3 regions of the Blautia sp. DFI.9.10 genome follow, and region 3 is predicted to be linked to each of the others. Evidence: riboswitches for the same ligand, from Rfam matches in the RefSeq annotation. Region 3 holds a riboswitch; each other region holds the start of a gene.

Region 1 (10,817 bases), on a different contig from region 3:
ATACTGAATACAATAATTTTATTGTGGATATGCTGGCAGAAACCCAGGAATGTGTCAATATTGCCAAACGTGCCGGTATTGCCGATGATAAGATCATCCTTGATCCTGGTGTCGGATTTGGTAAAACCTATGAGATGAACCTGATGACCATGGATAATCTGGAGCTTTTCCGGAAGCTGGGATATCCGGTACTTCTTGGTACCTCCAGAAAATCCATGATTGGACTTGCCCTTGATCTTCCTGTAGATCAGCGTGTAGAGGGAACTCTTGCCACATCGGTGATCGGTGTTATGAAGGGTTGTGCATTTGTCCGTGTTCATGACATCAAAGAAAATAAACGCGTCATCCAGATGACAGAAGCTATTCTGGGACGTTAGGAGGAACTGATGGATAAAATCGAAATCAGAGATCTTGAGATTTTTGCAAACCATGGTGTGTTTCCGGAAGAAACAGCTCTCGGACAGAAATTTGTTGTTTCTGCTGTTATGTATACAGAAACACGTCCGGCAGGGCTGACAGATGATCTTTCTGCTTCCATCAATTATGGAGAAGTCAGTCATATGATCACCGATTTTCTTCAGAAAAATACTTATAAACTTCTGGAGGCTGCTGTGGAGAATCTGGCAGAGACGCTGCTGCTTTCTCTCCCTCTTCTTAAAAAGATCACCCTCCGTATTGAAAAGCCCTGGGCTCCGGTAGGCCTTCCGCTGAAAACCGTTGCTGTGGAAATTACCCGAGGCTGGCATACGGCTTATATTGCTTTTGGTTCCAATATGGGGGATAAGAAGAAATACCTGGACAATGCGATCCAGGGTCTTCGGGATATGAAAGAGATTGTTGTTGAAAAGGTTTCCGAGTATCTTGTAACGGAGCCTTACGGAGATGTGGAGCAGGATGAGTTTCTCAACGGAGCCTTAAGAGTCCGGACGCTGCTTTCTCCGGAGGAGCTTCTTGACAGGCTGCATGTGCTGGAACAGGCTGCGGACCGGAAAAGGATCATTCACTGGGGACCAAGGACACTGGATCTGGATATTCTGTTTTACGATAATGAGATCATTGATACAGTGGAACTACATGTGCCTCATATTGATATGGAAAACAGGGATTTTGTTTTGAAGCCTATGGTGGAGATCGCACCGTATCTTCGGCATCCGGTGTTGAATTTAACAATGGAGCAGTTGTTAAAAAAGCTTGAGGGAAAAACTTTGGCGGTGTGACTTTATTTATTAAATAATAAAAAGATAACAAGCCCGATACAGATATCTTTACTACAATCTGTATCGGGCTTGTTTTGTATCAGTGTGAATTATTGACTATTATCGAAAAATATTTTATTTCTGGTTTACCAGATCAAATTCGTCAGTGATCTCTTTGGATGGTGCCTTGGTAATGAGGCTGACGATGATGTTTGCTGCGATGGCCACCAAGAATGCGGGAAGAAGTTCATAGATTCCCCAGGCGCCGCCGAGCGTGCTGATTCCGTATTTCCAGATAAATACCATGGAACCTCCACAGATCATTCCTGCCAGGGCTCCCTGCCAGTTGGAACGTCTCCAGAATAATGCCAGAAGTACCACCGGGCCGAATACGGCTCCGAAGCCTGCCCAGGCAAAGGATACGATAGTAAACACAGAACTGTTCGGGTCGCGGGCAATAAACATAGCTACTACTGCGATGAGAAGAAGCGTGATCTTATCGGCTACCATGCTTTCTTTTTTTGTTTCTTTATCCTTCAGTATACTTCCGAGAAGGTCGGAAGAAACTGCTGAGGATGCTGCCAGGAGCTGAGAATCTGCAGTTGACATGGTGGATGCCAGGATTCCTGCAAGGATGAGTCCTGCAAGGATTGCTGCAATTACACCATGTTTACTGAGAAGATCTGCGATCTGAACGATAATTGTCTCAGATGCGGAGCCTTCCAGAAGGTCAAACTCTCCTGCTGCTGTCATTCCAAGTCCTACCACACCGATCAGTACTGCTACTGCCAGTGAGATCACTACCCATGTAGTTGCTACTCTTCTGGAAAGTGTAAGCTTCTCTTCGTCTTCGATCGCCATGAAACGAAGAAGAATATGCGGCATTCCGAAATATCCAAGTCCCCATGCAAGCATGGAAATAATATTAAGCAGTGGATATGCCTGTTCTGTTCCGGTTGTTGGATCATATGTAGTAAACATAGTCAGATATCCGGGCAGTGATCTTGCATGGTCTGCAACTGCTTCAATACCACCTGCTGTGCTGATCCCGAATACAAATACGATCACAAGAGCGATGGACATGATGATACTCTGGATAAAGTCCGTGGTAGATGCTGCCAGGAATCCTCCCAGTGTGGTGTATCCAACGATGACCAGTGCACTGATGATCATAGCTGGCAGATATTTTACACCGAAGAGACTTGCAAAAAGTTTACCACAGGCTGCAAATCCGGAAGCTGTATACGGAATAAAAAAGATCACGATAAAAATCGCTCCGATAGACTGCAGGATCTTTTTTTCATCTCTGTAACGATTACTGAAAAAGGATGGCAATGTAATAGAATTTCCTGCCACATGTGTGTAGCGGCGGATTCTTTTTGCCACGATCCTCCAGTTTACGTAAGTTCCGATCGCAAGGCCAATGGCTGTCCAGCCTGCATCTGCAATACCGGTAAGATAAGCAAGTCCCGGCAGGCCCATCAGAAGCCAGCTGCTCATGTCAGAAGCCTCTGCACTCATAGCTGTGACAAGTGGGCCAAGCTTTCGTCCTCCAAGATAGAAATCAGAACTGTCATTATTGTTCTTGGAGCAAAGATAACCTACAAAGATCATTGCACCCAGATAGACGATAATGGCTGCCATTATACAAATATGTGCTGTTGTCATTGTTTCTCTCCCTTCCATGTTTCTGCTTTAAAATCACAAAACATGAGGGATTTTGCTTATGCATCCCCATGCTTTCTGTTTTTAAACCAGTTTTACACATATTTATAGATTTTATTATATTAACTTTAGAAAGTAAAGAGGATTTTTCGTTTTTTTACATAAAAAAGTATTTTATATGAAGAAAAAGGGCTGAACCATATAAGGCGGCCCAGCTCTTTTTCAAAATCTCTGTTTATTTTTCTTCCATACGCTTCTGCACATCTTCCACTGTATATGCAAGCTTCTCAACATCCTCGGAATAAGTCAGCCCCTCCTTCTCAGCCAGAGCTTTCAGAACACCGATCGTTTTCTGAAGATGCATGTAGTTTCCTGCGGAGGAACCACCTGTCAGCGCGATGTATTCTCTGTAACAGTTCATGAACATGTTCATTTCCGGGCTGTCCTGATTATATACTACAACACCTATTGTATATTGGATATCTCCGTCTTCGACAGCAGCAGAAACTTTTTTTCCGCCAACTGTAAAAACGGCAAGCAGCAACAACAGAATGCCCAGTACTTTAAAGTTTTTAAAAATCATACTGTTTTGTGCATTTCTTTATTTTTCCGTTACATAATGGCAGGCTACTTCATGTCCGGACTCTACTTCTGTGAGCACAGGACGGATCGTCCTGCATTTCTCCATGCAGTGTTCGCAACGATTCTGGAATGGACAGCCATGAGGAACATCCAGAGGGCTGGGGGCCTCACTTTCGATGCTCTCGATCTTTTTGTTCTGATCCATATGAATGGAAAACTGTGCCCCCAGAAGAGCCTGTGTATATGGATGAAGAGACTTTTCCGTAACATCCTCTCCCGGGATTACCTCCACGATATTCCCGAGGTACATGACAGCAATCTGATGGGCAAAGGAACGGATCAGAGCCAGGTCATGGCAGATAAAAAGCATGCTGATGTTTTTCTCCTTCTGGAGACGTACCAGAAGCCGGATCACGGACTCCTGTACGGAAACGTCAAGTGCAGAGGTAGCCTCATCGCACACCAGGATCTCCGGTTCCAGGGAAAGTGCCCGGGCAATACTGATACGCTGACGCTGTCCGCCACTCATGTTATGTGGATAGCGGTCTGTAAAATCTTCAGGAAGCTCTACCATTTTCAGAAGTTCTCTAGCCTTGGATTCCTTTTCGCTTCTTTTCAGTTTTCCGTAATTGATCAGGGGTTCTGTGAGAATATCCACGATCTTCATTTTGGGGTCAAAGGACGCCAGCGGATCCTGGAATACCATCTGCATGTTCTGACGGTTCAGCCAGGTTTCTTTTTTGGAAAGATCAGAGAGGTTTTTTCCATGGTAAAGGATCTCTCCGCTGGTCGGCTTGTCAAGAGAAATGACCATGCGGACAAAGGTTGATTTACCGCAGCCACTTTCTCCTACGATTCCCAGAGTTTTTCCTTTATAAACGTTCAGGTTCACATCGTTGCAGGCTGTTAAAGTTCTGCCGCCGGAAGCCGGGAACTGTTTTACGATATGTTTTGCACTGAGTACGATATCGGATTCATTAAACATAACGCTGTCCCTCCATTTCCGGCACTGCAGCCAGCAGTTTCTTTGTATAGTCACTGGTCGGATGCTCCATGACCTCATCTCGTGTTCCCTGATCCACAACTTTTCCGTTCTGCATAACAACAAGCTGATCAGCCATATAGGCTGCTACGCCAATGTTATGGGTAACAATGATGATACCGGTTCCGAAATCATCACGGAGCTCCATCATCTGGCGTACGATCTGTGCCTGTGTGGTAACATCCAGCGCACTGGTCGGCTCATCTGCAAGAAGTAGCTCCGGGTTAAAAGTCATGGCCATGGCAATACCAACTCGCTGGCGCATACCACCGGAAAGCTGGTGAGGATAACTTTTCATGATATTTTCCGCGTCAGGAAGACGCATTTTCTGAAGCATGGAGCATCCCTTCTTCCATGCTTCTGCTTTGGATATATCCGTATGTGTACAGATATATTCCACATACTGACTTCCAATCTTACGGATAGGGTTCAGGGTTCCGCCGCAGTCCTGGAAGATCATGGAAATGCGGGTACCCCTTAAATTTCTCCATTCATCCTTTGTATTGGAAAGCAGAGAATGTCCGTGAAACTGAATATCTCCGGTGCTGACCCGGCCACCTCCGGCAAGTGCGCCGAGGACAGCACGGATCACGGTTGTTTTTCCACTTCCACTCTCGCCTACCACACTGATGATCTCCCCCTTCTTCATGGAAAGGTTGAAATGTTCAATGGTAGGTGCCTGTTTTCCGTACTGAACGGAAAGATCCTTGATCTCAAGCATAAATAAGCGCTCCTTTACTCGGCAAGAGTGATATCCTTTGTCAGCCAGTAGTAATCCATCGGATACATCTTAACACCTGTTACCTTTTTGTTGGAGAAGAGGTAGGTTGTCTCATAACCAAAGAATACAGTTGCAGCATCATCCATGATATCCTGCTGAATATCGATGATGAGATCTTTTCTCTTGTCCTCATCAAATGTCTGCGCAAGCTCGTCAAGAAGCTTGTCAACCTCCGGGTTATTGTATCCTGCAGTATTGTTTGCAGAGGAGCTGTACCAGTTCTCTCTTAAGTAGTTCTCAGGGTCTCCAGTGTTTGCTACCAGCACGTTCCAGATCAGAAGGTCATACTGACCGGAATCTCTCATGTCAAGAAGTGTCTCATAACTTACTGTGTTCAGGTTTACGTTGATACCGATCTCCTTCAGACTGGCCTGTGCTGCCTGTGCGTATACACCAAGCTCGGCACGGCTTGTGTAGATAACAAAATCAAGAACAAGAGGATCTCCGTCAGGAGTTTCTACAAATCCGTCACCGTCAACATCTTTGTATCCGGCCTCATCAAGGATCTTCTTTGCGCTGTCCGGATCATAGGAATTCTCATCCTTCAGATCATCGAATCCAAAGTCAAGTGTTGGAGGAACCGGTGCTTTACCAGCTGTTGCACCACCCTCGAGAAGAGTGTTGCAGTATGTTTCCTTGTCAAGACCACGAAGAAGTGCCTGGCGAAGAGCCTTATCGCTGAGTGCATGATCCTCGTTCTGGTTCATGAATGCATAGGTGGAACGAAGAGACTGAAGCTCCTGGATGTCGTAATTGTCATTTCCCTCAAACTCAACCAGGTTCTCTGTTTTCAGGTTGTAAGCGATATCGATCTCACCTGTCTGAAGAGCCATGGAACGTGTTGTCTGGTCATCCACACATTTCAGTGTAACTTTATCAAGGGGAACTTCTCCATCCCAGTAGTTCTCATTTTTTACTACGATACAGGAATCCGTCGGGCTGAAAGATTCTACTGCGTAAGGTCCTGTACAGATCGGTCCTTCCATGGCAAATGTAGAATCATCTACATTTGTATCTACGATCAGAAACAGCGGGTCTGCAAGGCATCCGGCCATGTTTGCATTTGCTCTGTTCAGATGGAAGATCAGGTTCTGTCCGTCAACTTCGAGGCTGTCGAGATCAAAGAATTCCGGAACACGGTCACTCTTTTCAGCGGTACGTTCGATGGAGGCTTTTACCATCTCCGGTGTCATATCGTCACCGTTGGAGAATTTTACGCCCTCACGGATCTTGAAGGTCCATGTTTTTCCATCGTCACTGTTTTCCCACTCTTCCGCAAGACATGGAACGATCTCACCGTTCTCATCGAATTTTGTAAGACACTCGCCGATCGCATAACGGGATACAACCCAGCTGAAATACTGCTCTGTCGGCTCCAGTGTATCTGCAAAGCTTGTTACTCCGATGGTGATTTCCTTATCACTTTTTTTGTCACCCTTTGCCTGAGCCACTGTTGTCATGGAAAAAGTCATCATACATGCAAGTGTAGCAGCCAGCACTTTTTTAACTACATTATTTCTCATTTCATCCTCCTAAAGATAATATACTGATCATATGGTGTTGGTTTGTTACAGAGTTGTTTTATTGATCCTGGCGCGGATCCAGTACATCACGGATGCTGTCTCCAAGCATGTTGAAAACAACAACACAGATCACGATAGCGATACCAGGGTAGATCATAAGCCATGGCGCCTTTGCCATGTAGGTTCTTCCTTCATTCAGCATCAGTCCCCACTCCGGTGTCGGCGCAGTTGCACCAAATCCCAGGAATGAAAGGGAAGCCAGCTCCAGCATCATAGTTCCGATATCTGCTGCCGCAGTTACCACCATCTGGGTTACCATGTTGGGAAGAATGTGTACAAGAAGAATTTTCCAGGTCTTTGTTCCGTTTACTATAGCTGCCTCTATGTAAAGACTCTTCTTGACTTTCAAGACCATACTTCGTGCAAGACGGGCATATTTTGTCCAGCTTACAGCTGCAATGGAAATAACGGCATTGACCAGGTTTGGTCCAAGCATACCGGCAATGGCAATGGCCAGTACAAGCCCAGGGAAGGAGATCATCATATCTGCGATACGCATGATCACTGCATCCACAACGCCGCCGAAATATCCGGCAATAACTCCTAAAAATGTACCGATGACAAAGATCACTGCAACCAGACATAAGGTCATGATCAGAGAGGTTCTTGTTCCGAAGATAACACGGGAAAGAAGATCTCGTCCAAGCTTATCCGTTCCGAACGGATGAGCGGAGCTTGGCTCCTGCAGTGATTCGGTCATAACTGCATTCAGTGGATCATATGGTGAGAGCTGCGGCGCAAAGATCGCAATTCCGATCACCACGAGACCCAGAATGAAGAAAAGAGTGAACTGTTTATTTTCTTTGAATGTTCGTAATACCTTTTTCAATTATCTATCCTCCTTAAGTCTTGGATCGAGATAAGTATAGGACAGATCCACAAGCAGGTTGATGCACATGTACAGGATCGCGATCCAAAGTACATAGCCCTGTACAAGAGGATAGTCACGACAGGAAATCGCCTTTACTGCCATATTTCCCATTCCAGGCCAGTTGTAAATGATCTCTACAACTGCAGTACCTCCCAGAAGACTTCCAAGGGAAAGTCCCAACAGCGTTACCAGCGGAAGCATAACATTAGGAAGGACGTGTTTCCAGAGAATGACGCTTTCCTTGATTCCACGCATTCTTGCACCTGTGACATAATCCTGATGAAGTTCCTCCAGCACTGCACTTCTTACCTGTCTGGTATATTTTGCAGACATGGCAAGTGCAAGAGTCAGCGCCGGGAGGATCATGGATTTAAAATCCGTACTGCCTCCTGCAACATTGATCCAGCGAAGCTGAACACCAAAGATGCTGAGAAGGATCAGGCCCAGCCAGAAGCTTGGAACAGATACTCCCACAAAGGTAATTCCTCTCACAAAATAATCCGGGAATTTGTTCTGATATACAGCGGCCAGGATTCCAAGCGGTATGGAAATAATGACCATCATCAGAAGTGCCAGCAACGACATCCTCAGCGTCGGCCAGAAACAGGATACCAGTTTATCTGTTACCGGCATTTTGAAAGAATAGGACTGTCCCATATCTCCTGTAACAACACCCTTCAGCCAGGAACCATACTGCACGAGAAAGGGCTGATCAAGGCCAAGCTCATGTCTTGTCTGTTCCAGAAGCTCTGGTGTAGGAAGATTACCACACTCTGTCAGCATGATCTCCGCAGGATCACCAGGTGACAGGTAGGTCAGTCCAAATGTGAAAAAGCTGATTCCAAATAATACAATGATGATCTGGAGAAATCTTTTTCCTACTTGTTTCTTTGTCACGTTTTACTCCTTTCCTCATTTGATGCGATTTTAACATTGCCGTTTTAATTTAGTTAGATAAAAGAAACTATTGGATTCTTAATATGCAGAATATGCATGGAATTTTAGAAAATTTGCACGAAAAAAGCCCGTGACGAAATACGGGCACACAAAATAAATATGCTTCCTATCTTCCGTAAGAATCATTTTAAAACAATTGCAAGCAGGTCTCCTGACTTAGGATCCTTACCCTCAGACACCTTCCCGGTCTATTTCTCACGCACTCGACCAGTGGTACTTTGTCTGAGGATTTCCCCTTACAGTGACGGGATCGTACCGGATTTACACCGGTTTCCCTATTAATCCTCTCAGAACTTACAACGGCTGATGTGAAAATCAGCAAATGCTGTCAAATTACTGAAACATTATATGATAAAACTATAGTTTATGTCTATGGAAAAATGTTATATTTTTAGAAAACTCATAAATTTTGTTAAAGATGCTTGAATTGTATATATCCCCCATGGGGGATTTGACAATTGGATTTATCTGATCTGCTAAAAAAACACGGATTTTACCTCGCTATTTTTACAAATAGAATAGCAAATGGTAAAACCCGGTTTTCTTACTGTTTCAATATGATTTCAGACAGAAGCGTTCTGAAAAGGTTGTTTACTATCAGGTCAGAGTCTCCGTGATCGCTGCATATGCGATCATTGGTCCGTCTTCAATAATGTTCAGACTGGCTGTCTGATAAAGTACGACTCCGTTTTCAGTTGCAATAGATGTGTAAAGTAAATTTCCATAGTAATCTCTCAGTTCACCCAATTCTTCTCCCTTAAAGAAGTACTCTCCAGGCTTCTTGGATGGATACCAGCATCCGGTATACGGCGCATATTCATAGACTACATTTTCAAGAAGCATCTGACGGTAATGCTTCAGACCATGACATTTCTTTCCCTGGAGATGAAAAACAAGGTGACGGACGTCTCTTTTATCCTGTTCTACTTCCTCCCAGGTCCAGTAGCTGTGTCCGCCTCTTTCGATGAGAATACTTGGAATTCCAAGAGAAGAAGCATAATTGTAGGCGCCACCTGTGGCGGTTGTGGAACGGACCACATATTTTACGCCGATATGCCGTGCCATATGTAATGATTTCTCTGCTGTCTTTTCATCTACAACCCCTACATAATAAACATAGGGATGAAGCTGTTCGAACCCATCTCCGCTATGCAGGTCGATATAATAATCTGCTATGGAAAAAAGCTTTGTCACTATAGCATAGGCAATACGATCTGCAGCTGTTCCCTCAGGATCTCCGGGGAAAACGCGGTTCAGGTTCTTGCCATCCTCATAGACCAGACTCATGGTGCGATGCTCAAAGCCACTGACATTGACCAGTGGAACGATGATCACATTTCCCTTCAGTTCTTCCGGTTGAAATTCTTTTGCAAGTTCCATTGCCGCCTGGATTCCTACATACTCCGCACTGTGTATTCCCGCTGTGATCAGTATCGTCGGTCCGTCTTTCACTCCGCATATCACAGTTGCCGGCATTGCTATGCCGTATCCTGTGATCTTAATTTTCCCCTGTGCCTTCTCTCCTTTTTCAATCACCCAGTCATCAATTTTGATCATTGGTTGTTTCCCTTTTCCTTTTTTATATTTCCGCACTTTTGACGATAAGTATATCATGCCTAACCGAAATTGTACATATTCTTTTAAGATTCCGGGAAAACAGAAAAAAGCTTTCGTAACCGTTCATTCTGATCCGACGTACAAAAGCTTTTTTCCTGAATGATATATAATTTATCTTTTTACCAATTCTTTGGTGATTTCTTCCCAGCTGACTCCTTTTTCCACCATAAGTACCATCATATGATAAAGAAAATCTGAAATTTCGTATTTAATCTCTTCTTTATCTGGATTTTTGGCTGCAATGACGATCTCTGTGCATTCTTCACCGACTTTTTTCAAAATCTTGTCAATTCCCTTATCAAAAAGATAATTGGTATAGGAACCTTCCTTTGGATGTTCTTTTCGGTCAGTGATCACATCATACACATTCTGGAACACGTGAAGTGGGTTGGTATCATCGTACTCCTTTTTCATCAGCGGTTTGAAGAAACAAGTACGGTTTCCTGTATGGCAGGCTGCGCCCACCTGCTCCACTTTGGCAAGGATCGTATCATTATCACAGTCAATGGTAAGAGACTTTACA
Region 2 (10,817 bases), on a different contig from region 3:
GGTACAGTATGTGATCAATGGATTTGGTTTTCTGTTTGTGGCGGGATTTACGGCATCGAACAAGCTGTATGGGGTTTTGGAGATGGCTGCCGTTTCATATGGATATGCTATTACAACCTATGTGGGCCAGAATCTTGGTGCAAAAAAATACCAGAGGATTCGAAAAGGCGTGCGCAGCGGCACTTATATGGCAGTGCTCACTTCGGCTTTCATTTCCGGCATGATGGTACTGTTTGGACGTAATGTACTGTCCCTGTTTGTATCCGGTGAACCGGATCAGACCCGACAGGTATTGGATATAGCATATAAGTATTTGTTTATCATGGCTGTCTTTTTGTGGGTGCTGTATTTGCTGTATGTGTATCGTTCCGCTATCCAGGGCCTGGGTAATACTTTGATTCCGCTTGCCAGCGGCATTGCAGAATTTATCATGCGTGTCAGTGTTGCGCTGCTGCTGCCAAAACTGATCGGTGAAGATGGAATATACTATGCAGAGATCTGTGCATGGAGCAGTGCAGCTGTTTTATTATTCGTAAGTTATATGATCATTATACGGAAATATAAAGAAGTCACCGTTCATACATAATGTTATTTACTTAAGGGATCTATAATAATACAGGCAGAAAATATCCGGGTTTCACTATGAAATGTTCAGATATTTTATATTTGACAAAAAACTATTTATATAAAAAGAAAAGTATGATATTATAATATTTATTCATTGCAACTATGAAAATTGAATAGTCAGAAGGGTGTACAAAGTACTTAATAAGGAATCTGGTGAAATGCCAGAACAGCCACCGCTACTGTGACAGGGACGAAAACCAAAATATCACTGGAGAGATCCGGGAAGATGGTAAGTAGGAAGAACTGGAGTCAGGAGACTTGCCTTTTTGACAGAAGAATTCTGATTCGGATGGGATACAGAAGGAATAAGCTCTGCCTGAGGTGGAGGTTTGTTTTTTGTGCTGATATGATGCTGGATCATATCAGCTTTTTTTATTTTAAAAACAATAAACAGATAAAAAATGAGGAGAGATGAAGATGGGAAAAGTAATTGCAAAGCGTTTTATATTTATGATTCCGGTAGTGCTGGCGGTTACATTTATTATTTTTATGCTGAGTTTTATATCGGCAGGTGATGCTGCCAGAGTGCTGGCGGAGAAAAAATATGAGCATCCGTCACCGGAGCAGGTAGAAGAAGTACGGCATGAGGAAGGACTGGATCAGCCGGTGCTGGTACAATACGGGAAATGGCTGGATCAGGCACTTCATGGCGATTTTGGAAAATCATATTCTACCAGAAAACCGGCTTTTGAGGAATTAAAAAGATATTTTCCACAGACATTTAAACTGGCAGTTACTTCGTTTTTATTGTTGATGATCGTATCAGTCCCTCTTGGAATTTTGTCGGCAATTTATGAAAACAGAGTTCTGGATAAAGTCATTCGCATTTTGTCGTCCCTCAGTGTATCTATGCCATCTTTCTGGATCGGTCTGATGCTGCTCTATATATTTGGAGTAAAGCTAAAAGTGATTTCCGTGATCGGAGGAGATGCCGGAGGCATCCCGATTCTTGCGGCATTTGCCATGGATATCAGTTTCTTTGGAATTATGACGAGATTGATCCGTACCAATATGATACAGGTGCTGAAGCAGGATTACATACGTGCCAGCAGAGCTAAGGGATTGTCATCTGTAAATGTAATTTTGCGTCATGGTCTGAAAAATATCCTGATTCCTGTGCTGACACGTCTGGTATCAATTGTGATCGGTTTTTTCTGTGGCTCAGCTGTGATAGAAAGTATTTTTTCAATTCAGGGAATCGGAAATCTGGCATTGAAATCCGTGATCTCAAAAGACACTCCGGTGCTGCAATGTTTTATCTTTATTCTGGCTGTTGGCATTGTAGTATTAAATTTTCTTGTGGATATCGCCTATTCTGCGATTGACCGGCGAATCCAGTTAAAGTAAAGGAGAGATCATAGAATGGGAAGCAGAAGAAAGCAGAAAACAGAAAAAAGCATGATCCAGAATCTGTACTGGAAACAAGTATTCCGGTCACCGAAAACAAAAATAGGATTGATGGTGGTCATAATTTTTGCATTGGCAGCTATTTTTGCACCTGTATTAGCGCCGCATGATCCACTGCTTGTGGATGTTTCGATAAAATTAAAGAATCCGTCGGCGGCATATCCTTTAGGTACTGATCAGCTGGGACGATGTATTTTATCAAGACTTCTCTGGGGCAGCCGGTATTCACTGAGCTATAGCTTTACGGTGCTTCTGATTACTGTATGTGTCGGGGTGCCTATCGGACTGTTTGCCGGATATGTAGGTGGAAAAATCGATTCCATAATTATGAGGATCATTGATGTATTTATGGCTATGCCGGTCTTTATTGTGGCACTTGCCATTGCAGGAACCGTAGGAGCCAGCGGCGCTCATCTGATTCTGTCCTTATCGGTCGTATCCTGGGCAGAATATGCAAGGCTTGCCCGAGCATTGACACTTCAGGAAAAAAATAAAAATTATATGACCGCACTAAAAGCCGGCGGCTGCGGCCACGCAAGGATCATATTTAGGCATGTATTGAGAAATATCCTGCCATCTGTGATCGCACTGGCAACAATGGAAATCGGTTCGATCATTCTGTCAATTGCCGGTTTTTCCTTTATCGGCCTTGGTGTGCAGGCACCGACACCGGAATGGGGGATCATGCTCAGTGACAGTAGAAGTTATATCCAGACTTATCCAAGACTGATGTTTTATCCGGGCATACTGATCATGATCATTGTTCTGGCATTTAATTATCTGGGGGAGGGAATACAGAATGGAACAGCCCAAAAATGATGTCCTAAGGGTAAAAAGACTACATGTGGAGTTTCAGACATCTCACGGAATGGTTCATGCAGTAAAAGATGTCAGCCTGGAAGTAAAACGCGGAAGGATCCATGCTCTGGTGGGAGAAAGTGGAAGCGGCAAGTCAGTTACCTCTCTGACGATCATGAATCTGCTTGCAGGAAATGGAAAGGTGATATCCGGAGATGTGACACTGAACGAAAAGAGTCTTCTGAAGTTATCAGGAAAAGAAAAACGACAGTTATACGGAGACAGGATCGGAATGATCTTTCAGGATCCGACTGCTGCTCTTGATCCACTTTTTACAGTTGAACAACTGCTTCTGGAAGGACTGAGAAAACATCGCAGAATGAGCAAAAAACAGGCAAGGGAAGCAGCGTTGGAAAGTCTGCGGATGATGAATCTGCGTGATCCGGAAGAACTGATGAAGAAAAAACCTTACGAATTGTCTGGTGGTATGTGCCAACGTGTTATGATCGCCATTGCCATGTCCATGAAACCGGATTATCTGATCGCAGATGAGCCGACGACAGCCTTGGATGTAACCGTACAGAAGCAGATCCTGGAAGAAATCTATCAGCTATCCAGGAAAGAAAATCTGGGCGTGTTATTTATTACGCATGATCTGGGTGTGGTGGCAGAGATCGCGGATGATGTTTCGATCATGAAAGACGGCGAAATAGTGGAAAACGGAACGGTTGAAGAGATCTTTTATCATCCGCAGCATTCATATACAAAAAAACTGTTGGATGCAGTTTTATAGGGGAAAAGTATGAGTACGTTACTAAAGACAGAACATTTAAAAAAATATTATGGCAAGAAAAAAATTGTGAAGGCAGTGGATGATGTAAGTCTGGAAATCCATGCAGGATCATCCATGGCCCTGATCGGTGAAAGTGGAAGTGGTAAAACTACATTCGGAAAGCTGATCGCCGGCCTGGAGAAACCTACAGATGGAAAATTCTGGTTTCAGGGACAGGAAATGCAGGATTTGTCTGAAAAGCAGTTTCGTCCATATCGCAAGAATCTTCAGATGGTCTTTCAAAGCAGCAGCGGGGTATTTGATCCCGGTTATACCATTGGAGAAAATATTCTGGAAATTTTGAAATTACATGAAAAACTGCAAGAGGGTGAGTATGAAGAGCGAGTAAAGGAGGCTTTGATCCAGACGGGGCTTGATCCGGATATCCGCAACCGTTATGTTGGACAGATTTCAGGAGGTCAGTGTCAGAGAGCTAATATTGCGAGGGCGTTGGTATTAAGACCGGAGCTTGTGATCTGTGATGAACCGGTATCCAGTCTGGATTATTCCATACGAAAGCAGATCCTGCATCTGTTAAATGAGCTGCAGGAAAAATATGAGATGACTTATTTACTGATCACTCACGATCTGTCCAACGTTCCATATCTCTGCAAAGAGGTGGCTATTATGTATCAGGGACGCGTGGTCGAGTTTATCGATCATACGGACAGCTTAAAAGAGACAGCAGTACATCCTTATACAAAAGATCTGTTTGATTCCATTCCGGTAAAAGAACCGAAAATGCGAAGAATCGGATCACAGGAAAAGAAAATATTTTCAGATACCATTCCGGAACAGGGCTGCCCATATCAGAACCGGTGCAGAAGATGTACAAATATATGCAGAGAGCATATACCGGAATTGACAGAAATTGAAACAGGACATTTTGCGGCATGTCATATGCTGTAAAATATAAAACAAACAAAGGAGAGGAAGAAATGAAGAAAAGACGTGTAGCAAAATTGATAGCATTGAGCATGGTGGCGGCAACTTTACTGACAGGTGTCAATGTACAGGCAAAAGAGGAAAAAGTAGTTACGGCAATGACATCCATTGATCTGACTCCTGAACTTTGTGACCCGGTAAAAAGTGGTCCGGATTTTCGTCTTTATGAAATGATCTATGATCCTCTGGTACGTTACGGAGAAAATGGAGAAATCAAACCGGCATTGGCAGAATCCTGGGATATCAGCGAAGATGGCACAACCTATACGTTCCATTTAAGAAAAGATGTGAAATTCTCGGACGGCACAGAGTTTAATGCAGACAATGTGATGTGGAATTATAACAGATGGGTGGAACAGGATGTGATCGGTAACTTTTCAGCCAAACTGGAAAATGTTACAAAGGTAGATGATTATACTGTAGAATTTAAGTTCGCAGAACCATGCTATACACTGCTGATCGAATTCAGCTATCCAAGACCATTCCGTTTCACCTGTGAAAGTGCACTGGATGAAGACGGAGAATTTTGTCAGGAAGTGGGTACCGGAATGTGGATGATCGACAGTTATGAAAGCGGTCAGGAGGTTGTCCTGGTACCAAATCCTAATTATTACGGTGAGAAACCAAATATTGATAAAGTAGTTCTGAAACAGGTGGTAGACGGTGATGCCAGAGTGATGGCGCTTCAGAGTGGAGAGGCAGATCTGAATCTTCAGGATATTCCATCCGAAAGCTTCAGTATTATCCAGGCAGATAAAAATTTATCGACAGAACAGCAGGTTTCCACACTTTCTTACTATCTGATTGAAAATTATGATACACCGGCGCTTCAGGATATAAACGTACGTCAGGCACTGAATTATGCAACAAATAAAGAAAGCATTGTAAATGATCTGCTGGATGGTTACGGCAATCCGGCAACCGGACTTATGTCTCCGACAGTTCCTTATGTAACAGAAGAAAACAGCAAGGGCTATCCATATGATCCGGATAAAGCAAAGGAACTGTTAAAGGAAGCAGGATATGAGGATACAGATGGAGATGGTATTGTAGAAAAAGACGGAGAACCACTGAGCCTCAGACTGGTATTCCAGACTGAAGAATATGCTTCATGGAAATCTCTTTGTGAATTCCTGAAATCTGAATATGAGAAGGTCGGTGTAGGTATTGAACTGGTAGAAAAAGAATCCGCAGCTTACTATGATGAGATCTGGAACACCAGAGATTACGATCTGTGCATTTACCGCAGCTATGAAGATTCCTGGATGCCTCATGGATTCCTGAAATCAATGTTCTATGCGGAAGATGGAGCAAAGGCAGTAAACTGGTACGATGAGGAGCTGAACAAAGATCTCGGAGAAGTATTAAAGACACAGGATGAAGAAAAGCGGACGGAATTATACGATAAGATCCTCACACGTATCAATGATCAGGCAGTAACAGTGCCGCTGTATTATCCGAACCGTGATTATATCTATAACAATACCAGACTGACCAATGTAGAGCTTGCACCGACTGCCTATGAAGGCATTAACTGGGCAACATTGGATGTAGTGGAGTAAAAAATGTTTGAAAAGATCGAGAATAAATGGACAGAAGATTCCGGTGATTATGATGATATGATCCAAAAACAATTGAGTAACAAAAGAACGGTATCTTACTGGACAAAAGAATTGAAAAGACTTCTTGGACCTGAGCCCCTTCGTATTTTAGAAGTGGGCTGCGGCCCGGGTTTTATGAGCATCATAGCAGCGCGTCTGGGACATGATGTAAAAGCGATCGATGGTTCATCAGGAATGGTAGAAAAAGCCAGAAGGAATATGCGGCAGTATCATCAGCAGGTGGAAATCTGTGAGGAAGATGGTGTAACTTTGCCATTGGAACAGGAACAAAGCTATGATGTGATACTTTCCAGAGATGCGGTGTGGACATTATATGATCCGGAAAAAGCTTTCAGACGCTGGAAGGCTGTATTAAAACCAGGTGGAAGGATCATTTATTTTGATGGGGACTATCGGACCGTCGAACCCACATTAAAAAATAAGATCCATATGAAAATTGCTGATTTTCTTATTTATGTTACAGAAAGAAAAACATATGGATCTGACGTGAAGGAAAACAGCGGAATTTATGAAAAGCTGCCATTTACATCGCAGAAGCGTCCGGAAGCGGACTTTCAGATATTAAAAAAGGTACGCTTTGCCAGGATCCAGATCAGAGAGAACCGCTGGCTAAACAGACCATGGACGATGGATTTCTGGAAATACGGATATCAGGGAAAAAAATTTATTGTAGTAGCCACAAAGAAGGAGAAGTGACATGCAAAACGATAAGATCAAAGAGTACTGGGAAGGAGAAGCTGGCATTTACAGCGAAGGGATCAAGGCAGAATTGAAAAGTGAAACAGCAGAAAACTGGAAGAATCTGATTCTGGAGTATGCGCCGGAAAAAGAACATCTGGAAGTACTGGACGTAGGCTGCGGGCCGGGATTTTTTGAAATTATGCTGGGAAAAGAAGGACATCATGTGACCGGGATCGATATTACTGAAAATATGATCCATGAAGCAAAGGAAAATGTAAAGGCAGCAGGTTTATCCGCAGATCTGATGACTATGGACTGCCACAATCTGAATTTCCCGGATGAGACATTTGATATGGTTATCTGCAGAAATATCACATGGACGCTGGACGATCCACAGAAGGCTTACAAGGAGTGGCTGCGTGTACTGAAAAAAGGCGGACGTCTTTTGGTATCGGACGCCTGCTGGTATCTGCATCTTTATGATGAAGAAAAGAAAAAGATTTACGAGGCACATGATGCTGCTATGTGGGAAAAATATGGAAGAGGTATCCATGCTCATGAAGATGCGGAAACAGGGAAAGAGCTCAGCAGTAAGCTGTTTATGAGTGATAAAAAGCGTCCGGTATGGGATCTGGATTACATGATGGAGATCGGCTTTTCCAAAGTGTTTGCCCTGAAGGACATCAGTGATATTTCCAGAACTTCCATGGAACGTGAGCTGAACAAGCTGACACCTCAGTTTTTAGTGGGTGGAGAAAAATAAGAGGACCGGCGTTAAATAAAACGCTGGACCCGCTCCATTGTGGTTTTTAGAATAAAGATATCCGTCAGTACATCCCCGGTTTCCAGAGAATGGTTGGCGTTTTGGGTGAGAAAGAGAGGGACATCTTTCTGCGCTGCCAGTTCCCGTATGGAATCGGTTTCGGCCCAGGGATCTGCGGTGCCGTGGAAGGCGATGCTTCCGGCAAGTGGGAAGGAAAAGGTCTCTGCAAGAGGCGTGAACAGGATGCTTTTTACAGTCAGATCGTGTCGGGAAGCATAGGCTGAGGAGATGACTGTACCAATGCTTTTGGAAATAAACAGAACGCTGCCATAGGAATTCCAGTCGATGCTGCCTAAGGAGCGTTCTGTTTGTTCCAGGGCAAGGTCAAAGGCCTGTTTCATTTTTTCAGGATCTCCTTTGACATTTTCCGGGAGGGTGCCATAGGATACAGTGCGGATTTTGTAGCCGTGTTTGCTGGCAAGGCGGCTGGTATAGTACAGAAGCGGCTTGTCAGCAGTGTATCCGATGCCCGGAAAAACAACAGCTAATTTCGGGGCATTTTTATCTGCTCCGGCTGTATGAGCGGAAACTTTTGCATAGAGCATCTGCAGCTGAAGCTTTTCCTGAAGCTCCTTTAAGGTAATGGAGATCGTACAGGAATCGGATGGAAGATAATCATAATCGGTAACAATGTCGTCCTCTTCCATGGAATAAACAATGTGTGAGGAACCCATGAGTTCCATGTCTTCTTCAATATCTGAAAGTAATTCTTCGTATGATTTCATTTTAGTTCAAACCTTCTTATTCAAAAAATCTTTTATTTTTACAGATGCTTCTATTATACTGGATTCATTGAATGACAGCAAGAGCCGGCAGAGAGAAGTTAAACCTTGCTTTTATCCTGCCTGCACGATATACTAATATAATACATATCTGACTAATGGAGGGTTTTACAAATGAAAATTGCAGCAACATACGATAATGGAAACATTTTTCAGCACTTTGGAAAAACGGAGTTTTTCAAGGTATATGAGGTGGAAGATAACAAGGTTGTTTCCAGTGAAGTGATCAGCTCCAATGGCACCGGACATGGTGCACTTGCCGGACTTCTTGCAGATCAGGGGATCAGCGTTCTGATCTGTGGCGGAATCGGCGGAGGCGCTCAGGCAGCACTTGCTGAGGCTGGTGTTGAGTTATGTTCCGGAGCACAGGGTGACGTAGATGCGGCTGTGGATGCTTATCTGAAGGGCGAGCTGGTATCCACAGGTGTGAATTGTGATCATCACCATCATGAAGATGGACATTCCTGCGGAAGCCATGAGGATGGACACTCCTGCGGCGGTCATGAAGACGGACATTCCTGCGGAGGCTGTGGCGGCGGATGCGGTTCCCAGCCATCTATCACAGGTCCTAATGTCGGAAAAACCTGCCGTACACATTACAGAGGAACCTTTAATGACGGAACACAGTTTGATTCTTCCTATGACCGTGGCGAGCCACTGGAATTCATCTGCGGAGCAGGACAGATGATTAAAGGCTTTGATGCGGCAGTTGCAAACATGGAGGTTGGCCAGGTGGTAGATGTTCATCTGATGCCTGAGGAAGCTTACGGTATGCCGAATCCGGATGCGATTTTTACACTTGAGATCGAACAGCTTCCGGGTGCTGAGGATCTTACTGTAGGACAGCAGGTATACCTCTCCAATCAGTATGGTCAGCCGTTCCCGGTTAAAGTTAACGCAAAAGATGAAAAAACCATTACTTTCGATGCTAATCATGAGATGGCAGGTAAAGAGCTGAATTTCAGAATTGAATTAGTAGAAGTGAAATAAGAAGGAACAGTGGGAGGTGCTGTATGGGAGCATATGGCATCTCCTTTTTTTGCCTGAAGGGAGGAAGCTTTCCTGATGAGGATCTCTATGATACCATTTGGATTACTATCCGGTTTTATGGACGGCAAAGAAATCCGGATCACAGAGCTGGGTGAAGATGGATTTCGATTTCGGCTGGCAGAGGAATGCCCGGAACCGGAGCAGTTTCTGATCTGTTTTTATGATATGAAAAAAGCCGGGTACAGGAGAGTGGAGATCCGGAGGTTTGGGATGAGTGCAGCAGAGGAGCAATGCCTGCAGGATCAACAGCCAGTTGAAAAGAAAACCGGAAAATATTTTTACAGGGAATATTCTGTGAGAGTGGAACAGAAGGATTATGTACAGGAGGTTCGGCGTCTGGCCGGAGAGTACAACCGATATATCCGTCTGAAGCTGGAAGGAGACGATGGAGAGCTGGCGAAATCACTGACCGGTTATCCTGCGGAGCTGGATGAGATGCACTGCAGGAGTCTGGAGGAACAGAAGAAGCGGTGGTTTTTCAGAGAAAATGAAAAGGCTTCCGGAAATCCACAGGATACAATGGGTGCAGAAGAATTAAGGCTTTTGGATAATGCAGAGTTTGCCCTGGAATTAAACTGCACTTCCCTGTATGAAGAATATCTGTGCCAGCCGCTGCAGGCTTTTCTGGCGTCTTACTGGCAGAAGAATTATCTCACTCACAGTTATTTTGCAGGCCGGATACCGGACAGATTTTATATTGGAAATCAGTTCTGCCATAACCTGTTTCCGATAGAAGAGCAGCTTTTTTCTATCATGGATAAAGTGTATTCGGAGGGATCGGAGATCACACTGGTATTTTCTTATATCCGGGAATTTATGCTTTTGTCTGTGGGAAAGCTTCTGGAAAAGGTGGATAACTGGTGCTGTATTCATGGGGTGAATGTGGAAATCGTAGTCAATGACTGGGCCATGGTGGAAATGCTCTGTGGAAAAACATCCCGCCTGCATCCTGTTCTGGGCACATTGCTTAATAAACGAAAAAAGGATCCGCGAATGAAATATAAATCCGGTGATACCTTATTATTTCAGCAAAACAGCCTGAATGCGGGGTTTTATCGGGATTTTCTGGCTGAAGAATTTCATATCCACAGATACGAGTGGGAGTCCTGTGGATATCCACAGGAGCTTCCCCCGGGAAAAAACAGTCTGCATCTGCCTTTTTATCAGACAAACACTTCGCAGTATTGTCCATTGTATGCTTTGTGCACCACTGGGGATCGTGGTACACAGCAGCTTGCGGAGCACTGTCC
Region 3 (10,817 bases):
GGGCGCCCTTCGCCGGTACGCGTGTACAATTGGATGCGATCTGAAGGAGTTCCTGTTTTCTGGTCGGATCCTGACACTGATATGCCATCTGCTCTGCGAGCTCGGCATAGCGATGTGCATAGTCAATAACTGCCTGACAGCTCATGATAACCGCTTCCAGGAAACGGGATTTCTTTGCGTAATCACCATCTCCTACATTACACTCATCCAGTTCCTTCTGAGCTTTGGCAATGATCCCTTCATAACCGATCGCCAGAACTTCTTCATATTTAACGGTTACGTGTCCTACACCATTGTAGAAATAGTTTCCAGGTGTAAAAATATTGTGGTCAATGGCAAGAATCGCTTCCGGTGCCATATAAGAGGTTGCAAGCTCACTGGTAGTCTTGCCTTTCCAGTATTTATGTACCTCACGGAGCTCCGCCTTGGTTTCCTCCGCAATATAAAATGGATCGGCTGTTCTGGTAGCCACTGTATCCAGCTCATCTTCCAGCCACTGGAAAGAATACTCCGGAAACGTCTGACATCCTCTCGGCGCCAAAGTGCTGCTTCCGACGATCAGCTCCTCATCACGGATGATGATCGGAATGTTGTGCAGGATGTGGGCAAATGCCTTGGCTCTGCGGGTGATGATCGGCTCGTCTTCTGTTGCTTTGTAAGACTCTGTGATCAGTTTTGCTCTGGCAGATTCGATCACCGGCATCTTTGCATAAAGATTATCTACAAGATGTGTGATCCTGTCTGTTTTCGGAACATCTGCTATATGAAATTTCTCCATGATTCTCCTTTCTCATAACCGGTTGTTTCTGGTGATCTGTCTGCCTCTACGCTTCCAGAACCGCTCCTGTCCGGCTATGTGCTCATGTAGTTTTATTATACCTTACCCCTACTTCGATGTCAACGAAATCCAACATGTGTTTCTAGCTGTTTTTGTGGTTTTTATCGGTTGTGCCCTGTTGATTTTATTTGTTTTTTGTATTTTTATGTTTTTCTCTATTGACTTTGTTTTTCTGCTCTGCCATACTTGGATTTATATAGGAATTCCTTTGTTTTTCAGAAAAAATTTATGCAAAGCGGACATTCGTATTCCGCTCTGTCACATGTTCTCAAACAGTAAAAGAGGTGTATTTTTATGTATCTTTCTGATATGCATACCCACTCCATCGCCAGTGGTCACGGCACGGAATGTACCATCACCAACATGGCACGCGCAGCTGCTGAGAAAGGTCTCCGGCTTCTCGGAATCACTGATCACGGTCCCGGCACTCTGGCAGCCGGAACTTCCTCCTATTTCCGCAGCCTTACCTATTCTCCCAAAAAACATTTCGGTGTAGAATTACTCTACGGAATTGAACTGAATATCCTTGACCGCAGCGGGACGGTAGATTTAGATCAGGAATTATTATGTAAACTTGATTACGCCATTGCCAGCATGCATGCCTGGAATTACCGCTGCGGTACCAGAGCCGAAAACACAGAAGCTTTTATCAATGTAATGAAAAACCCCTGTGTAAAGATCCTCGGACATAGTGATAACACTCATTACCCGGTTAATTATGATGCGCTTGCAAGGGCTGCCAGGGAAACCGGCACGATCTTTGAGATCAACGAAGCTTCTCTTGCACCTTATGGCTATCGTGGCGACACAAGAGAAAACTGTTTCGAGATCCTTCGATGCTGCCGCAAATATGATCTGCCGCTGCTTCTTTCCAGTGACAGCCATGGCCCGGAGCATATCGGAGATTTTACCTGTGCTGCTGAGTTTGTTCATCAGGCCATGTTTCCGGAACAGCTGATCCTCAACAACCAGATTCCCAGACTCAAGGTTTTTCTCCAAACCAGAGAATGATCTTCTGTATCTTTTTCGACAGATAACAGATATTGTCCACCCCAAACAAAACAGGCCAGTTCAAACACAGGAATATACATTTTCCTGTATCTGAACTGGCCTGTTTTTTATTTTTCCCGCTGCTTCCGTACAATTTCCGCAAGCTCGCTATATTTACCTGTAACATATCCGAAATTTTCTCTTCTGTGAGGAAGCTTGCATTCGGTGCAGTCTTTGATCCCGCTTTCCGTAAAGCGGAAATTACCACCACATTTATCTCCCAGTGCATATAAAGGACAATAGCAGAACAGACAATTGAAGTTCTCCGGATCTGCTCCTTTATGGCACGGAAAATACTCACAGTTTTTGTGGCTGAAGTAAGAGTATTCTTTGCCTTCCCAGTATGGTTTCTCCATGGCTCTTTTCTCCTCTCCTGACATAACCACACATAATTTTTTCCTATAAAAAAGAGGTAGCGATGCCACCCCGGGGTAGAAATATAATCCGTTCATGAGTGCGCGGAGGGAACGAATGTATCCGGAGTAGTATCGCCTGCCATTTAATCATGTATAATTCATATGAACAGGCGCATTCCATAAAAAAATGCCTACTCTCGTAAAAAAGTAGACAACGTCCCAGGGGTGCGGAGTCCCTGAAATGGTTGTTACACTTTACACGGAAGTTTAACCTCGCCATAACAAGCAGGTTTCCTGGCTCCGGGATCATGACTCCTCTCTCCTTCTCATACATACGTACAATGGACTATGAGATTCGCTCCTCCGTTACAGTGACCGGATCGCTCAGGTTTCACACCTGATTCCCTTTTCTGTGGACTTCTGATAATCAATATATAACTGTCAGCTATCCTCAGCACTTGCTATGTTCAATATGGAATTATACTGACATTATAATAACATCCCGTTAATTATATGTCAATACTGTTTTCAATATTTATACATTTTTGAGCATATTTTGTTGCTGTTCACTCCGTTCCATGGGTTTTTCAGTATTTTTTCCGACGTTAAAAACAGCCCGACAAACTGCTGTCGGGCTGCTGTATTTTTATTTTCTGTTGTACGTTTTTATTATACAAGACGTCTTACAGATACAATTGTTCTGTATGTAGCATCATTGCTGATCTTGATCCCGTCCTGAGAGTTCGATGCATGAACGATCTGGCCATTACCCATGTAAATAGCCACGTGTCCGCCATAGCAGATCAGATCTCCCGGCTGTGCATCTGCGTAGGATACTTCTGTACCTGCATTCTGCTGCTCATAGGAGGTTCTCGGAAGGCTGACTCCGAAGTTCGCATAGACACTCTGTACAAATCCGGAGCAGTCTGCACCATTGGTAAGGCTTGTTCCACCCCATACGTAAGGATTTCCCACAAACTGTGTAGCATAATTCACAACAGAAGATCCTGAACCGCTACTGTAAGAAGAACTGTCACTGTCTGAAGATGTATCCTCTGCATTAGATGTGTCCTCTGCACTTTCTTCAGATGCGTCTGTGCTGTTATCGTAATCTGCGTCTGCATTATCCTCTGTATTCTCAGTATCCTCGGACGCATCATCATTCTCACCATTGTCTGCATCTTCATCCACATCCTCGGTGTCATCTTCTGCAGTATCCTCATCTGCATTCTCGATCACGTCGCCGTCCTCATCGTACTGTACGTCTTCGCTCTCGTCCGCCTCATCCTGCTGTGCTTCCTGCTCTGCCTGGCGTCTTGCTTCCTCTTCTGCCTCAGCCTGTGCTCTCGCTGCTGCTTCAGCCTCGGCCTGACGTCTTGCCTCTTCCTCTGCTGCAATACGCTCAGCCTCTAATCTCTGAAGCTCTGCAGTCTGCTCTGCAAGAAGGTTGGCATAATCTGTAGCCTGCTGCTGTGCGTAGGCGATCTCATTATCATAATCTGCGGATGTGGCACGCTTCTCATCCAGCTGTGCCTGCAGGTTCTGGGACTCTGCCTCATATTCCTGCTTCATTCCCTCCAGCTCTGCCTTCTCCTGTGTGTACTGTGCCTCCAGGTTTGCCACCTGCTGGATCGTATTGGAATATTTTTCAAGACTCTTACGGTCCTGCTCATAAGTCTTCTGTGTGTACTCTGCTCTTGTAAGAAGATCAGACAGGTTCTCTGCATTCAGCATCATCTGGAACCATGCATCATCTCCACCCTTCTCATAGAGATACTGGATACGTTTCTTCATTGCCTCATACTGTTTCTGCTTGGCATTTTTGGCCTTCTCAAGGTTGGTCTGTGTAGATGCAATGTCGGCTTCCTTATTGGAGATATCTCCCTCCAGTGTCTGGATCGAAACCATCACGTTTACAAGATTGGCATCAAGAGTTGAAATCTCGCCTTCAATCTGTGACTTCTGTGAGGAAAGCTCATCCAATCTGGAATAAGTCGCATTCAGCTGTTCGTTGGTCGCATCCATCTCCTGCTGAAGTGCTGCCTCATCTTCTCTTGCTGCGCTTACGCTGACTACCTGTGCTCCGCTGATGATGAGCGCCAGTGTCAGACATAATATCCTTTTCTTCATGACTGTTCACCCTCGCAATCTGATTCTAATTTAATACAGCGGATCTGACCATCCGCTTCGTTGGTTTTCTTTGTAACACTTTTGCAATATCTTGTTTCAATCTTTTTATATATTAACACAGTGTTATTTGGATTGCAAGGATTTTCTATTAATTAGTTTAAAACTTTGTAACATTTATTAATGATTTTGACATTAAAAAAGGAGAACCCGGGTTATCTCAGATTCTCCTCTCGCGTTTCTTATTGCTATTTGTTACATATAAATTTCTTTCAGCATATCCTGATCAGAAAAGATCTGCAAGGATCTGATTGGCTGTCTTGTTCAGATATCCGTTGGGATCGGAAAGAGTGCTTCTGTTCCATCTGAAGTATGCACCGTTTCGGATATAGTTACCACTGGATTCATGATAGTCATATTTGCTGGCTCCAGGATACCTGGACATGTAAGTTTCTGCCAGCTTGATCGCCTGGCTTCCGTAAGTTCCGCTTGGTGTCGGTGTTCCGGAAATCTGTACGCCGGCATTCGGTGTACAGTGGAGGATCACGACACTCTTATCGGAACACTGTCCGAGAACGATCCAGGTATGTCCGCTGTTGTATCCGATATCCCCAGGATAAAGCTTCCAGTTTGAGCTTGCCAGCTGAGCCTGGGAAACAACGGTACCCATTCCCTTGCCGGAATACAAAGATCCAAGATTTCCGGAAACATCCGTGTACATAGGTCCACCGGATCTGCTCTGCATGATCTGATATACAGACCATCCTACAAAGCCGGAACAGTCAAGGCCCTTCTGTTCTGTAGCTTCACTGAGATCCATATAATATCTGTAATTATAGGAGCTGGAATTGCTGTCATACCACTGTTTCCATTTTGGACTGATGCCCTTTCTGGTCGCATCCGACCAGTTGTGGCCGCCGCCCCATACGTAAAGAGTCTTTCCTACCGGAAGTAATGCATTGGCAAGGAAATTCTTGATAGTCCTGGAGCTTGTCGCTGTAGTAGTACTTGGGTTGGTATCCAAGACACCATTGCTGCCAAATGTATACTTCTTGCCATCGATCGTCTTCGTTCCCGTAGCCATGACACCGGTTGACGGATCGAAATAATATTTATATCCTTTTTTGGAATTTGTGACCCAACCGGTAGCCATCACGCCGCTCTTGCTGTAAAAATAATAGGTATCGCTGCCGATCTTCTTGAAGCCCTTATACATAGCTCCCGTGTTTGGATCAAAATAACGCTTCTGCTGTTTCTTATTCGTTGCCCAGCCCTTTGCCATAAAGCATTTGCTGGTAAAATATCTGGTCACATTCTTCTTGTCTGTAAGGAATACACTTCTGGCTGCAGCACCACTGCCGCTGTAGAAATAATATTTCTTATTACTGATCGTGGCCCATCTCGTTGTCATATATCCGCTGGTGGGATTAAAATAGCGGGTATTGTTCTTACTGTCTGTAAGCCAGCCTGTTGCCATATAGCCCTTGGCACCGTTGACATTATAAAAATATCGTTTGCCCTTGGAATCCTTAGCCCAACGCTTCATCTGCACGCCTGTGGATTTATTAAAAAAATATTTCTTCCCGTTCAGTGTAAGCCAGCCTTTTACCTTCTGTCCATTCTGATAATAATAGGACTTTCCTTTTTCTGTTTTAAAGCCGTTTTTGGTCGCAGCCTGTACATCTGTTGCCGTTGTATGTACAGTTGCTCCGGCTGCAAAGAACATCAGAACAAAAAAAAGTCCCCAGAGTTTCCATTTTCTGCTTAATTTTCGCATACATACCTTCCTTTGATAGATAGATCATTGATATTTACTATTTCTTAAGTCCGACTGATCGTAAACGTTACAATTTTGTTACAATTTTACGTCCATATTATATAACATTCTTTACGGTCCGTCAACTCTTTCCTTTTCTTTCAGAAAAATCATCATCCAGGTATTACCAATGTTGATTTTATGCAGAAAAAAGCCCCGAAACATCAGAAATATTCACTGATGCTCCGGGGATATGATCTTTTATGCAGTTTTGCTCCTGTCTGTTACAGATCTGTTACAGATCCTTACAGGAATTTTTTGCGAAGCTCTGCTCCGTCAAGGGCACTTAAATATGCAGGTGCAACATCAAATACAGTCTTGCAGCCCTTCTGTCCTTCCTGGTTCATGCGGTATGCAGCTCTTGCATAGGCAACGATCACAGAAGATGTAAACTCAGGATTGGAATCCAGCTTCAGGCTGTACTCGATCACATGGCTGTTCTCATTGTTCCAGCCTGTTTTTCCGCTGCGGATCACAAAACCGCCGTGCGGGATACCGCTGTGGTCACGGTCCAGCTCTTCCTGGGAAATGAAATGTACCGTTGTATCATACTCGTCAAAGTAGTTCGGCATGGTCTTGATCTCTTCCTCGATGCGTGCAAGATCAGCACCTTCCTCAGCAACTACGAAGCACTCTCTTGTATGTTTCTGGCGTGTGGTAAGCTCCGGATTTTCTCCGTTTCTTACTGCCTCAAGTGCAGCTTCTACCGGAATGGTGTACTGCTTTGCATCCTTTACGCCTTTGATGCGGCGGACTGCATCAGAATGTCCCTGGCTGACACCCTTGCCCCAGAATGTGTAGTCGTTTCCATTTGTAAGGATCGCATTTGCATACATACGGTTCAGAGAAAACATTCCTGGATCCCAGCCTACGGAAATGATTCCTACATGTCCACTCTCTGCTGCTGCCTTGTCAACATTTGCAAAATGCTCCGGGATTTTCTTATGTGTATCAAAGCTATCCACAACATTGAAATATTTTACATACTCCGGTGTCTGAACAGGAAGATCTGTCGCACTTCCTCCACAGATGATCAGGACATCGATCTCATCCTTCAGCTTCTCCGCATCTTTTACAGAATAAACCTTTGCGGTCTCTGTAAGGATCTTTACAGTCTCTGGATCACGTCTGGTAAATACTGCAACCAGCTCTGTATCCGGATTATGCTTGATGGCGCACTCCACGCCGCGTCCCAGGTTTCCGTAACCTAAAATACCAATTCTTATACTCATAACGATTTCCTCCTCTTTTTCTCTGCAGTATGACATTTTCCGGACAGCATTGTGAATCTCTGTCAGAAAAAGCCTTCTGCGATCTATATCGCAAAACGGATCTGCAGGATCCGCCTTACAAACATATGGATATGCTGCCTTATGATATCCCCGATCTCAGTTTCAGGACATCGATGACAGCCCTTTTTCCTGCATCAGCAGCAGAAAAAGCCGCCCGGCCAGCACATGAAACAGGCCATGGTCCTGCAGCAGGCATCACACATATCTCCTCCTGCGGTCGGCATTCCCCCAAAGGGATCCTGCCGCTGCTGATACCAGCCGCCACCGCCTTCCATTCTCTGGAGCAGCATACGGTACTGCATATTATCCGGTTCCTGACGGACTGCTTCACGGATCTGATCCAGAGCTGTTACATTATTTCCCATTCCCATATTTGCCATAGCAGCCAGGTAATACCATTCCCCATTTTTCTGACCAAGAGAATCCAGTACATTCATAGCTTCCTGAAAATGACCGCTCTGCACATAATTGGCGGCCGCCCTTCTGCGCATACTTTCCTCATCCTGATAGGCACTGGAACCGGCATTTCCGTAATTTCCAAAACCACCGTAATTTCCGTAGCTGCCATAACCATTCTGGGAACTGCTTCCGTACTCACGCTCTTTCATGATCTGCTCGTAAGCCTGCTGCACTTCTTTGAATTTTTCTTCGGCCTGATCCTTATTCGGATTATTGATATTGGCATCCGGGTGATACTTTCGGCTCAGCTTCCGGTATGCCTTTTTTATTTCATCATCAGATGCGTTTCTGGGAACTCCCAGCACGCTGTATGGATCTAACATTTTTTCTCTTTCTCCCGTTCTTCCCTGCGCTTCTGTCCGATCGCCGCAAAGCGGCACCAGACGCCGGAATATAAAATATTTCGAAGGATATCTCCGTATCGGAGGATCGGCAGCTTTTCAAATTCTCTGCAGCATTCTGCAAGCATCATCATAAGAAGCCGACGTACCTCTTCCTCGAACCCTTCTATCTTATATTTTTCAAGGAAAGGATTGTAATTTCCGTTTTCTGCATCTTTTTCCACATCGTCATAAGCATCCAGGATGTAGATAAATTTTCCGAGATAAAATCCCAGACGGCGCAGGGACGATTCCCAGACATCCTTACGGAAGGCCAGAATCTCTTCCATGATACGTCCGGAACATCCGGCTACACGGTCCACATCGGTTTCCCCCTGTTTTTCCAGGGAAGAAAGCTCCTCTAGTGCGTTTCGGATCCTTTGGATCTTCTCCGGATAAGCGGACATATGCATATTTCCGCAATTCTTCAGAATTCCTGCATATACATAGCGCAGTGGTTTGTGTTCATCCTGCCAGTCATCCATACATTTGTAATAGGTAAGGATCACATTCATATCCGCACAGTACTCAGTTACTGTATTTTTGCGCACTGGCTGGGGCTTCAGCGGATGGACCACACACCTGGAGGTTCCCTTCTTCGTTGGCGGTTCATAAAGAGCGCTTAAAAGAAGGACCACAAATGTCATATCATAAGTCAGTGAGATCTGTCCCGGTATCCCGTATCTCTCCCGCAATTCTCTGCAAAGACCGCAGTAAAAAGAACGGTACACATCAAAATCCTTGAATTTTATTTCCGGTTTATTAACGGTCACATATCCGAACATGTCAGCTCCTTTTTACGAATTTTGTGTGGCATTTCGGACATTCGATCTCGATCTTGCCCTTTCCCTTTGGAATACGTATCTTCTGTCCGCAGCCCGGACAGCTGTAGATGTGATGGGTCTTTCTCTGCTTCATCAGATCCTTTTCTTTATTAAAGCGAAAACGGAACTTTGACGTCATCTGAAGGAATTTCTGATTTTCGGCATAACGCTGCTGGATATTTCTGGAAAAAATACGTATATATGCATATACGATCGCTGCGACCCCGAGAATGTCAAGGGTGCTGCCGACAGTTCTGCTGAATATATTAGCAAACATTGCCAGAATGATCAGAACCAGTGCGACTCCCATGGTGAACCTGGAAAGATCATCCACTCCATAACGTCCCTGCATAAATTTATTGAATTTGTCTCTCATGTGATCTGCATCTCCTTTTCACTGCCATACGGCACTGCCCAAAAATTTCCGTAAAAAAATCCGGATGGCAGTTCCTAACGGTCATTGCATACCTGGAAAATGTAGAATTTCAGATAATAGGACTCATCTGCTGACCAGAGGATCGGATGATCCGGTGCCTGTGTACGGTACTCTACCTGGCGCAGTCTCTTATGGACATTCTTCGCTGCCTGACCGATGGTCTGTGTAAACAGCTCATACGTCATAAAATGAGAGCAGGAACAGGTTGCAAGAAATCCGCCGTCCTTTACAAGACGCATTGCACGGAGATTGATCTCACGGTATCCCTTGATGGCATTTTTTACAGAGCTTCTGGATTTCGTAAATGCCGGAGGATCCAGTACCACAACATCAAATTTCTCTCCCTTCTCCTCAAGCTCGGGAAGAAGTTCAAAAACATCCTCACAGAGGAATTTCACTGTTCCGTCCAGGCCGTTCAGACTGGCGTTTCTTCTTGCCTGCAGGACTGCAGTTTCCGACGCATCCACACCGAGAACACTCTGTGCCCCTGCAATTCCCGCATTCAGGGCAAAAGAGCCGGTATGTGTAAAGCAGTCCAGAACCTTCGCCCCCTTGCAGAGCTTCTGGATAGCAAGACGGTTATATTTCTGATCCAAGAAAAATCCGGTCTTCTGCCCGTCCCTGATATCTACTTCATATTTCACACCGTTCTCTTCAATCTGAACAAGTGTCGGAAATTCTTCTCCGATAAATCCCTTGGTAAGTTCCATTCCTTCCTGGCGACGTACCTTTGCATCACTCCGCTCATAGACTCCACGGATCCGGATCCCATCCTCAGCAAGGACTTCCTTCAGTGCATCTATGATCGTTTCTTTAAGACGGTCGATTCCCAGTGCAAGAGACTGTACAACAAGCACATCTGAAAACTTATCCACAACAAGACCCGGAAGAAAGTCTGCTTCTCCGAAGATCACACGGCAGCTTCCGGTATCTACTACCTTCTTACGATACTCCCATGCGTCGCGGACACGTTGTTTCAAAAATTCCGGACTGATCTCTGTACGCTCATCTCTGGTAAGCATACGGACTGTGATCTTGGAATTGGTGTTGATAAATCCTCTTCCCATTGGATATCCGTCAAAGTCCCGGACCAGAACGATATCTCCGTTCACAAAGCTTCCCATGATGCTTGCGATCTCATTGTCATATACCCAGAGGCCTCCTGATTTCAGGAATCTGCCTTCGCCTTTTTTTAATGTTACTACTGCCAGGCTCATAAATTCTACCTTTTCCCTTTCT

The links. Region 3 has a riboswitch for cobalamin ahead of NE671_RS04690 (cysteine-rich small domain-containing protein). Riboswitches for the same ligand answer to the same signal wherever they lie in the genome.
Region 1: it holds a riboswitch for cobalamin, as region 3 does, so the genes downstream of both, nikB (nickel ABC transporter permease) here and NE671_RS04690 (cysteine-rich small domain-containing protein) in region 3, are expected to answer to the same signal.
Region 2: it holds a riboswitch for cobalamin, as region 3 does, so the genes downstream of both, NE671_RS11760 (ABC transporter permease) here and NE671_RS04690 (cysteine-rich small domain-containing protein) in region 3, are expected to answer to the same signal.

Annotation. Positions count from the first base shown of each region.
Region 1 covers NZ_JANGAA010000017.1:39,563-50,379, reverse strand. Annotated here, with positions in the region: gene folP (dihydropteroate synthase) at 1-377, shown strand, start outside; gene folK (2-amino-4-hydroxy-6-hydroxymethyldihydropteridine diphosphokinase) at 387-1,217, shown strand; gene putP (sodium/proline symporter PutP) at 1,332-2,864, opposite strand; gene NE671_RS11115 (hypothetical protein) at 3,097-3,444, opposite strand; gene NE671_RS11110 (ABC transporter ATP-binding protein) at 3,463-4,428, opposite strand; gene NE671_RS11105 (ABC transporter ATP-binding protein) at 4,421-5,206, opposite strand; gene NE671_RS11100 (ABC transporter substrate-binding protein) at 5,221-6,789, opposite strand; gene nikC (nickel transporter permease) at 6,848-7,678, opposite strand; gene nikB (nickel ABC transporter permease) at 7,679-8,617, opposite strand; cobalamin riboswitch at 8,802-8,990, opposite strand; gene NE671_RS11085 (M14 family metallopeptidase) at 9,275-10,234, opposite strand; gene hisIE (bifunctional phosphoribosyl-AMP cyclohydrolase/phosphoribosyl-ATP diphosphatase HisIE) at 10,406-10,817, opposite strand, start outside.
Region 2 covers NZ_JANGAA010000019.1:35,611-46,427, forward strand. Annotated here, with positions in the region: gene NE671_RS11755 (MATE family efflux transporter) at 1-586, shown strand, start outside; cobalamin riboswitch at 734-907, shown strand; gene NE671_RS11760 (ABC transporter permease) at 1,045-1,974, shown strand; gene nikC (nickel transporter permease) at 1,990-2,853, shown strand; gene NE671_RS11770 (ABC transporter ATP-binding protein) at 2,834-3,625, shown strand; gene NE671_RS11775 (oligopeptide/dipeptide ABC transporter ATP-binding protein) at 3,635-4,573, shown strand; gene NE671_RS11780 (nickel ABC transporter substrate-binding protein) at 4,603-6,171, shown strand; gene NE671_RS11785 (class I SAM-dependent methyltransferase) at 6,175-6,927, shown strand; gene NE671_RS11790 (class I SAM-dependent methyltransferase) at 6,929-7,675, shown strand; gene NE671_RS11795 (alpha/beta hydrolase) at 7,687-8,460, opposite strand; gene NE671_RS11800 (NifB/NifX family molybdenum-iron cluster-binding protein) at 8,632-9,507, shown strand; gene NE671_RS11805 (hypothetical protein) at 9,595-10,817, shown strand, end outside.
Region 3 covers NZ_JANGAA010000005.1:46,343-57,159, forward strand. Annotated here, with positions in the region: gene NE671_RS04680 (glycyl radical protein) at 1-778, opposite strand, end outside; gene NE671_RS04685 (phosphatase) at 1,133-1,849, shown strand; gene NE671_RS04690 (cysteine-rich small domain-containing protein) at 1,957-2,244, opposite strand; cobalamin riboswitch at 2,512-2,681, opposite strand; gene NE671_RS04695 (C40 family peptidase) at 2,914-4,374, opposite strand; gene NE671_RS04700 (N-acetylmuramoyl-L-alanine amidase family protein) at 4,658-6,148, opposite strand; gene NE671_RS04705 (diaminopimelate dehydrogenase) at 6,433-7,419, opposite strand; gene NE671_RS04710 (J domain-containing protein) at 7,614-8,261, opposite strand; gene NE671_RS04715 (DUF5685 family protein) at 8,255-9,103, opposite strand; gene NE671_RS04720 (hypothetical protein) at 9,105-9,518, opposite strand; gene NE671_RS04725 (class I SAM-dependent rRNA methyltransferase) at 9,593-10,795, opposite strand.